2 regions of the Paeniglutamicibacter selenitireducens genome follow, and region 1 is predicted to be linked to the other one. Evidence: predicted binding sites of a transcription regulator. Region 1 holds the regulator's gene; the other holds the start of a gene.
The links. The regulator Rex, encoded in region 1, represses fermentation and respiration genes when NADH is low (regulators of the CRP and FNR family bind a similar motif). The targets are predictions, from matches to a motif close to CTTGTGAANNNNTTCACAAG.
Positions count from the first base shown of each region.

Region 2: ACSYDW_RS15980 (queuosine precursor transporter) is a predicted target of Rex. The motif match lies at 2,632-2,651, and genes of this name have one in related genera.

Region 1 is NZ_JBPULF010000006.1:233,391-238,059, forward strand. Features, by position in the region: gene ACSYDW_RS12615 (cytochrome c biogenesis CcdA family protein) at 1-331, opposite strand, end outside; gene ACSYDW_RS12620 (TlpA family protein disulfide reductase) at 397-1,023, opposite strand; gene ACSYDW_RS12625 (histidine phosphatase family protein) at 1,028-1,690, opposite strand; gene ACSYDW_RS12630 (hypothetical protein) at 1,960-2,733, shown strand; gene ACSYDW_RS12635 (redox-sensing transcriptional repressor Rex) at 2,829-3,539, opposite strand; gene ACSYDW_RS12640 (glutaredoxin family protein) at 3,623-3,877, opposite strand; gene ACSYDW_RS12645 (HAD family hydrolase) at 3,928-4,669, shown strand, end outside.
Region 2 is NZ_JBPULF010000010.1:96,998-101,666, reverse strand. Features, by position in the region: gene ACSYDW_RS15990 (DUF6297 family protein) at 1-832, opposite strand, end outside; gene ACSYDW_RS15985 (ABC transporter ATP-binding protein) at 825-1,517, opposite strand; gene ACSYDW_RS15980 (queuosine precursor transporter) at 1,674-2,396, opposite strand; gene ACSYDW_RS15975 (TetR/AcrR family transcriptional regulator) at 2,693-3,340, shown strand; gene ACSYDW_RS15970 (hypothetical protein) at 3,537-4,193, shown strand; gene thiD (bifunctional hydroxymethylpyrimidine kinase/phosphomethylpyrimidine kinase) at 4,286-4,669, shown strand, end outside.

The sequences.
Region 1 (4,669 bases):
GCATGAAGGAGAAGCCGCCCATGAACACCACGCCCATGAGGATGACAACTACGCCAAGGACTTGGGTAACCCAGGCGCCCTCAAACCTCATCCAGTACGCGATTTGGGAAAAAATGCTTCCGGCAAGCACGAAGACCGCCGTGAAACCCAGGATGAACAGGCCGATGCCTGTCACCATGCGGCCGCGTTTCTGGTCTGCCAGGTCTGCCCCGGAAAGTCCCGTGACGTAGCCCAGGTATCCGGGAACCAGTGGCAGCACGCAGGGCGAAAGGAAGGAAACCAGCCCGGCGAGGACGGCGATCGGAATCGCAAGCAGCAGTGAGCCATCCATGATGATCTCGGCAAAGGGGTTCCCCTGGGCCGGGACCGCCAACGCGGAAACCAGTGTCGGGGCTATCACAACGACTCGGTGAGGGCCGTGTTGATCAGCGCCTTGAGCGTCGGCTTCTCGGCAACGCCGAGAATGCGGGCCGATACCCGTCCCTGCCGGTCCAGGACCAAGGTCGTCGGTACGGCCTGGAGCGGAACGTACTTGGTCATGGCCAGCTGGATCTCGCCCGCGGTGTCCTGGACGGACGGGTACTTGATGCCAAAGGTCCGCTCAAAGGCCTCGGCTGCGTCCTTTTCGTCCCTGACGTTGATGCCGACGAATCCGGCCTTGCCCTTGAACTCGTCGCTGAGCTCGACCATGTGCGGTGCCTCGATACGGCACGGTGCGCAGGCGGCATACCAGAAGTTCAGGACCGTCACCTGGCCGACCCATTCGGCGGAATCGATCTTCGTTCCGTCGTAGGCGGTGGCGCTGATGCTCACGGGCTCGGTCCGCGAATCCGGTCCGTACTCCTGGACGGAGCCGTCGCCGGCGATGTAGTTCTTGTTGTTGCCTTCACGGGCCTGCTTGGCCAGGGGGTCCTCTTCGCCGACGCAGGCTGCCAGCGGCACCACTGCGGCTGCGAGCATGGCGGCACGCAGGAAAGTACGCCGTCCCACGCGCGAGGGCAGGGACGAAGTGGGATCGGTCATGATCTCAGGCTCCAGGAATGTTCGCGGCGTTGACCAACAGGTCGACACTGGGTTCTGCATAGCGGACGGCGACCAGACTTTCACCTTCAAAGTCCAGGCTAGTCACGGAGGTGAGAGTGCATTCGCGTTTCCGCGGGTCGTGCCAGAGGGCCTTGCCCTCTGCTGCGCGGCGGGTAACCCAAATCGGCAGCTGGTGGCTGACCAAGATGGCTTGCGCCCCGCTACCGCCAAGTTCAACCGCACGATCGCGGTGTTCGACAATGGCGGTCTTCATTCGTTCCACCTGGTCCCGGTAGGGTTCCCCCCAGGATGGACGAAAGGGATTGACGACATAGGACCAGTATTTTGGTTCCTTCAGTCGCTGCTTGATCTGTGAGAGGCCCTGGAACCTGTTGGCGGCCTCGATGATTCGCTCATCGGTCACGATGTCCAACCCAAGCGCCTTCGCAGTCGGGTTGGCAGTTTCCTGGGCCCGAACGAGCGGGGAAGAAACAATGTGGGTGATGTTCGCGCCGGCCTCTTGCTGGGCCGTGAAATACCCTGCCGCACGCTCGGCCATTTCATGGCCGAGGTCGGAGAGATGGAATTCGGGTAGCCGACCGTAGAGAACCCTGTCCGGGTTATACACTTCGCCATGACGCAGAAGGTGAACAGTAGCAGTCGACATGCTCCAAGTGTCTCAAATCTTTGGTGGGTTACCTAAACAGGAAACTTGATCCCCGCCACTTGCTGTGACCCGGGTTCGGCCGTCGATCAGTCCTTTCACGGCAACCGCGCAGGCAACAGGGCCTTGCGGCGAAAGACCGTGCCCTTGACGGAAACCACCTTTTGCCGGATTCCTCCGCACCAAAAACCATCCTTTAGGAGGGGGAGAAATCCAGATGGCAACGGATATTGTGATGCTTAAGACGCATACCGAAACCGAAGGAGCAGGCCATGTCGACACCTGAAAACGAACCCGGGAACCCGCAGACCCCACCCGCCAATCCGGGCCAGCCACAGTACGGGCAGGTCGCTCCGCAGGACCCGAACGCCGCCGTTCCGCCCTACGGACAGGCTCCCCAGTACGGTGCCCCGCAGCAGAACCCGTACGGCCAGAGCCCCTATGGACAGAACCCTGCCCCGTACGGACAAAACCCTTACGGCCAGAATCCCAACCCCTACGGCCAGCCACCCCAGAGCCAAGCGCCCTATGGCCAGCAGCCGTACGGCTCCGGATTCCCGGTGCCTCCGCAGGGTAGTTTCCCCGCACCCCAGATGCCGACCGAGCGTCCCAAGGAACTCGACACCGCGTTCTGGACCATCATCGCCGCGGGCGTGCTGTCACTAATCGCCGCCATCTTCGGCTTCAACACCGAATTGATCCGCCAGCAGCTCTCCGCGACGCCCGAGTTCGACCAGATGGTCCAGGAAACCGGAATGTCGATCGATGCACTCCTGAGTGCCACGCACACCATGGTCATCGTCTTCGCTGTCGTTTCGCTCGGCATCTATGTCCTGCTGGCGTTCATGATCCGCAAGGGCAGCAACGTGGCCCGAGTTTTCGCAACGGTCTTCGCCGCGCTTTCCGTCTTCGGCATCTTCGGCGGAACGATCCTGTCGATCCTGTCCATCCTGGTGGGCGTCGTCGGCGTCGTCTTCGCCTGGATGCGCCCGGCCAGTGCCTACATCGCCGCCCGGCGCGCGGCCCGCGCTGCAGGCTACCGGTAGGGAGCCCCTGCGACGGGGGGTCTTGAATGCGGGAAACCCGCATTCAAGACCCCCCCGTCGGTTAAGCGCAGGATCGTTGGCCCACCGCGAAGCGCCTAGAGGATGTTCTGCCCGTGATAGGCGAGGATCTGCAGTTCGGTTGCGAGGTCGACCTTCCTGAGGTTCACGCCCTCCGGCACCTGCAGGACGACCGGTGCGAAGCTCAGGATGCTTCGCACACCGCACTCGACGACTTTGTCGCACAGGTCCTGCGCTGCCGGCCCCGGGACGGAGAGCACGGCGATGTTTGCCCGCATGGATTCCAGGACCGATGACAGGTCTTTCGTGTCGGCAACGGTCAGCTCGCCGATCTGCGTACCTATGACATCCGGCGCGGCGTCGAGAAGTGCCACGACTTCGAAGCCCCTGCTGCGGAAGCCGCCGTATCCGGAAAGGGCACGCCCCAGGTTGCCGGCACCGATGATCGCCACGCGCCATTTTTGGGTCAGTCCCATGGCCTTGGAAATGTGCTCCGCAAGTTCCGTGACGACGTAGCCCACTCCCCTGGTTCCGTAGGAACCCAGCAGCGAAAGGTCCTTGCGCAGGATCGAGGGGTTGACGCCGGCCTCCGTGGCCAGGACCCCGGAGGAGGTTCTGGTCTGCCCCTGGGATTGAAGCGTGTTCAGCGCCCGCAGGTACTGGGTCAGCCGTGCCAGGGTGGCCTCGGGAAGAATCCGCTCGAGGGAGCCGGTCGCGGGGCTCGCGTGCGGCTCGACGACGTCGTCGGCCGGGCGGTGTTGCGGGGTTGGCATCGTGCTTTGACTCATTCCTTGGATCTTTTCATGAACCTACGGCTGGTACCGCGCCGCGGGGCATCCGCAGCGGATGCGCCGACCGGCACTGGCTCGCGTCAACTCCCGAGCAGGGATTCGAGGCGCTGCGCATCGATGACCCAGAAATCGCGGACCTTTCCGTCGATCAGGAGGACCGGCACTTCCTCCGAGTGCCGGGCCAGCAGTTCGTCGTGCTCGTCGATGTCAACGCTCTGCCATTCGTAGCCCATCCTGGCCGTGACCTCGTCGAGTGTTTCCATGGCTGCGTGGCACAGGTGGCACCCGGAACGGACCAGCAGGGTGATTTCGTGGGGTGTCTTCGCTGTGCTCATGAAAACTACGCTACAGCGCCCCGGCACAATGCGTGCAATAGACTGTGGGGATGCCCGCCACATCAACACATGCTCTGCCGGATGAGACGGAAACCGCAGCGACAGGCACCGCCGCCGCCTTCTTCGATGTCGACAACACCATGATGCGCGGCGCGTCCCTCTTTCCCTTGGCCCGCAAGATGTACAGGCACAAGGCCTTCTCGCTGCGCCAGATCCTCTGGTTCCTTGCACACCAGTTGCGCTTCGCGGCCCGGGGTGAGCACCTCGGGGATATCAAGGCCATCCGGGATCGGGCACTGACGTTGGTCGCAGGGTTTCCCGTCGCCGAAATGCAGGCGCTGGCCGATGAGATCTACGACGAGTTCATCGAGTCCAAGATCTGGCCCGGCACGCGAGCCATCGCCGAACAGCATTTGCACGCCGGGCGCAAGGTGTGGCTGGTGACGGCGACCCCGCTGGAAGTTGCTTCGGTCATGGCCCATCGTCTGGGACTCAGCGGCGCGCTGGGAACCAGCGTCGAGCACGTTGACGGGGCATATACCGGCAGGTTGGTGGGCGAGATCCTGCATGGGCAGGCGAAGGCCGAGGGTGTCCGGGAGCTTGCGGAGGCCGAAGGCCTCGACCTGGGCGAGTGTTGGGGTTACAGCGACTCCCACAACGACATTCCGCTTCTGGAGGCAGTGGGTCACCCCGTGGCGATCAACCCGGATGCGAAGTTGCGCCTCCATGCCAGGCGCCGGAACTGGCCGATCTATGACTTTCGCACCGGACGCAAGGCCGCAACCCTCGGTC
Region 2 (4,669 bases), on a different contig from region 1:
AAACCAGATCGCGGCTTGGGATGCGCTGAAGGTGTCCCCGTATGCCCATGGACGCAGCTGCGACAGTGGCCAGCAGGACCGCCGGAATCCACCAAGCCCCCTCCTGCACCGTGGCGGGAATGGCTGACGGCAACACCGCCCAGGTTTCCTCCAAGGAGCCGGTACCCGTGAGACGCAACAGGACATCGGCCCCGTAGGCAGCCGCAACGGCCAGGTAGAGGGCATTCACCACGCTATGGAACTGCGGTGCCCAGCCGCGGGTTTGCACCAGGGCCGCCAGCAACGACAGCAGCACAAAGAGCAACCCCAGACTCAGCGCCCCCAACAACACGCCCGCGGGACTTCCCTGCGAGAGACCTCCCAGCACCGAGCCATACCCGATGGGAAGCCACAAGAGCAGGCCGTAGAGGCAGGTGGCGATAAGCCGTTGGCGCAGCAGCCGCGAGAGGAACGGCGTCCGGTCCACGGGCAGGCCCAGCCACCAAAACCCCTGGGCACTGTCCACCGCCACCGGCCCCAGCCTGGACATCAGCGAAAGGCCGGCAAGCAGTCCCAGCAGAACCAGCGCGGAAGCCGCGGATTCACCGGGAACAACACCGATTCCGTCGCCGACCACCCCTCCTTCGGCACCCACCCGGAACGAGGCGGAAAACGCGTGTGCGATGCCTGCCGCGTAGGCCACGGCGATCCCCGCCGCGAGCATGGAAATGTAGGCATCCCCCATGCGCTCCCAGAAGTCTTCCCTGCGGATTTTCTTCTCCACGACCCGGTGCCGCTTCCACGGGTCGAAGTCGACAGGCACCCCGTCGGGCACGGCCACGGGGTCAGGCATGGGCGATCGCCGCCGCACCTTCGGCAACGGTGGACGCAATGACGCGCCCGTCGGAAACCACCAGGACGGAGTCGGCAACGCTTGAGAGGAATTCCGCGTCGTGGGTGACCACCAACATCGCTGTCCCGGAATCCACCTGCCGGCGCAGGCGCGAAGCCAACGCGGCACGCATCGTCGGGTCCAGCCGCTGTTCGGGCTCGTCCAGCACCAGCAGTTGGCACGGGCGCAGCAAGGCGGCCGCCAGAAGCAACCGCCGGCGCTGCCCGGAGGAGAGCCGCTTCGGAAGTTCTGTCCTGGCCGCGGCGAGGTCGAAGAATTCGAGTTCCCGGTCCACCGCGGCCTGCGGGTTGGCGACCGCATGCCCGCCGGCGATGAGCTGCAGGTGTTCCTCGACGCTGAGCGAGGGGAAGAAGGCGTCCTCGTCGAGGACCACCGAGACGGCCTTGCGGTAGATGAAGCTGGAGTCGTCGGTAAACGACCCCAGGATGACCGATTCCCCGCTCACGGGTTCCTGGTAGCCGACGAGGGTGCGCAGCAGCGTCGATTTGCCCGCGGCGTTGAACCCGACGATGCCCAGCGACTGGCCCGGCTCGACCAGCAGGCTGATGGGCCCACAGACGTCCTGCTGGCCGTATCCGGCCACCAGGTCGGTGGCCCTGAGCAATTCCCTCGAGGTGCTGTCCATATTCTCGAAGGTATCCCCAACCCGCGCCCGGGCCCTTCAGCACAATTGATGATTTTCGTCAGGCGACGCGGGTCCTCCACCGGAGGCAAAACCAAAAGGGGCGGCAGCATGCCCACCAGTGCTGTGGGTGTGCTGCCGCCCCGAGGCGTTGCCTGGCTATGCGGCCGCGGTTTCCTTCTGCCCCAGCGAGTAGCTTGGCTCGCGGCGCTTGAACCAGCGGATGACAAGTGCCGTCACGGGAACGAAGGCGAACTCGACAAGGGTCTTGTAGAGGAATCCGACAAGCACGTAGTTGATGAACGTTGGCACGTCGGCGATCCCGATGACCGACGCCGCGATGGAGCAGAAGATCAGGGTGTCTGCGAACTCGCCCACGCCCGTGGATCCCATCAAGCGTCCGACCAGGCCGCGTTCGCCGAAACGCTCCTTCATCTTCACCAGGACCAGGGAGTTCAGCGTCTGCCCGACCAGGAAGCCCAGCAGCGAGGCAAGCACGATGAGCCAGATCGGGCCGAGGGTGCGTTCAAGGGCTACCTGCCCGTCGTACCACTCGGCGGCGGGCAGCTCGATCATGATCCAGAAGCAGAGCGTGGAGAATGCCGCCAGCACAAAGGTCGTGATGATGGCCCTGCGTGCGACCTTGAATCCGTAGACCTCGGAAATGACGTCGCCCAGGATGTATGCCAGCGGAAAGAGGAAGAACCCTCCGTCGGTGACGATCGGACCGAAGGTGACGCCCTTGGTGGCACCGATATTGGAGAGGATCACGGTCACCGCCATCAGGGCCAGGACGGTGGAGAAATAGGGGCTTCCCGCAGCCGCGAAAACCGCGCGCGAAAGCTGTGGACGTTGTGATGTTGAGGCGGAGATTTCGCCCATGGTTATACCCAATCGAAGAAGTGGTTCGCCAAGTCACCCCCGGGCAGCATTCTCCCCCGCGATTCGAGCAACGATCGGCGGGTCGATTGCGGGCCTCAGGGAGCACTCGCTGTATTAGCACTTGAGGTTCAAGTATCCCACGGCGCTTTCCGGCGCCCACTGCGCTTTCCAGCCGCTGCGCGCAACTTTGGTCACGCTTGCCCCACTCGAACGTGATCCGGGCCACTAAATTCGCATGTTGAACATGTTCAAAAACCACTATGATGGTCTACATGCCTACTGATTCAAGGGCTCGCGTGGCTCAGCAAACCGCAAAGGGCGCCGAAACTCGCCAATTGCTGCTAAACACCGCACTGCGCCTCTTCGCGGAGGACGGCTTTTCCGGCACCACGATGCGCGCCATTGCAAGGGAATCCGGGCTTTCCTTGGGAAACGCGTACTACTACTTCGACTCAAAGGACGAGATCGTCCACGAGCTCTACCGGGGCCTGGCAGAGGAGCACCGGACAGCCACTTGGCCGCTGTTGGTCGAGGGCAACAACCTCGAGACGAATGTGCGCCTGGCGCTGGAGAAGAACCTCGAAATCCTGGCTCCGTTTCACGAGTTCGGGCCCTCGTTCATTCGCACGGCATTTTCCGGGCCGCAGGGCGAACCCGGGGACATCCACCGGTCGCAGGAGCTGGGGTTGTGGCGCCAGGTCGTGGCCGCTTCCCGACCGCTGCCCCCGCTGGCCATCAGGCAGGACCTTCCGCAGCTCCTCTGGCTGATCCAGCGCGGCGTTTTCCTGTTCTGGGCCCACGATTCATCCCCCGGGGCGAAACGCAGCTTCAGGTTGGTCAAGAACGTGGCACCTGTGGTGGCCCGCCTGACCGTTCTCTCGCGCATGCCGGTGGTCCGGACGATCCTTGATGACGTGCTGTCACTGGTGCGCACCGCGAACTAACCCGTGCGCACTTAGGGGGTGTGCCCGCGCCGGCGGGCGCCGCGACCTCGAGCCGATCCCGGGACTTCGGGCATGAGGCGTAGAGTCGGTCTTGACGACAGGCGGGGAAACCCTGAAATCGTATCCAGGGACCTCGGTTCGCTTCGGGGCCTTCGCCGGTTCCGCGGTTTGAGCAGATATCAGGAGGAGACGACAAATGCCATCCGAACACAAGAATCTTCCCAACTGGGTCCGCGAACTTGCGCCGCTGAAGGATCGCACGATCACCCACGAGAGCCCCTACGAACTGCACAGCGTGGGAACCACCAACGGCGACATCGAGGTCCTGCGCTGGTGGCCGACCAGCGACGAGGTTCCGTCCCTCGACAACCACCTGTCCGAAAGCGCCCAGGGACGGGCCGCCCACCTGACCTTGCTCGGAACCCCGGATCCAACCGTCGTCAGCGAACTGGAAACCCGCGGATGGAAGGCCCGGGGACACCACGTCCTGCTGGCGGCCACCACCGACGACGTCGAGCAGGTGGCCAGCATCCCGGAAACCGCAACGTTGTTCGAGGCCCCCATGGACGCATACGACGTCGTGGAAATCGCGGATTTCGATGCACCCGCCGGTCGCGGGCGCATCCGCTTCGCCGACGGTTTCGCACTGCTGAGCGAGCCCGAAATCATGGCCGCCACCGATGCGGAACAATTCCGGAACGCCGTCATCGCCAACCTGGCTGCATCGGCCTCGAGGCAGGGCCTGCCGTGGCTGTTCATGGTCGCGGAAGCCGACAATGCCGCAGGGACCCGCTCGCGTCGCGGTTCCGGCTGGTCCAACGCAACATTGATCACCACCTTCGCCCGCAACTGAACCCTGCTCGCCAGGGGATGGCGGCAGCTGCCGCGGATCCGGACGGATCCACGGATGAATTCGGCACCCGCGGATCGCCCTAAGCTTGAATCATGACTTCTGCCTCCAACGGGACCCGTCCCGCCATTACTTTGACCATCGCAGGCTCCGAGGCCACCGGCGGCGCCGGTGCGCAGGCCGACCTCAAGACCTTCCAGGAATTGGGCACCTACGGCATCACCGCCCTCACGTGCATCGTGTCGTTCGATCCCAAGGACAACTGGAACCACCGCTTCGTTCCAGTGGAAACCCAGGTCATCGCCGACCAGCTCGAGGCAATCCAGACCTGCTACGAGCAGGACCTCAAGACCGTCAAACTCGGCATGATGGGTTCCCCTGCGACCATCAACACCGTGGCCACCGCGCTGCGCAACCAGGATTGGGACAACATCGTCCTTGACCCCGTGTTGATCTGCAAGGGCCAGGAACCGGGCCAC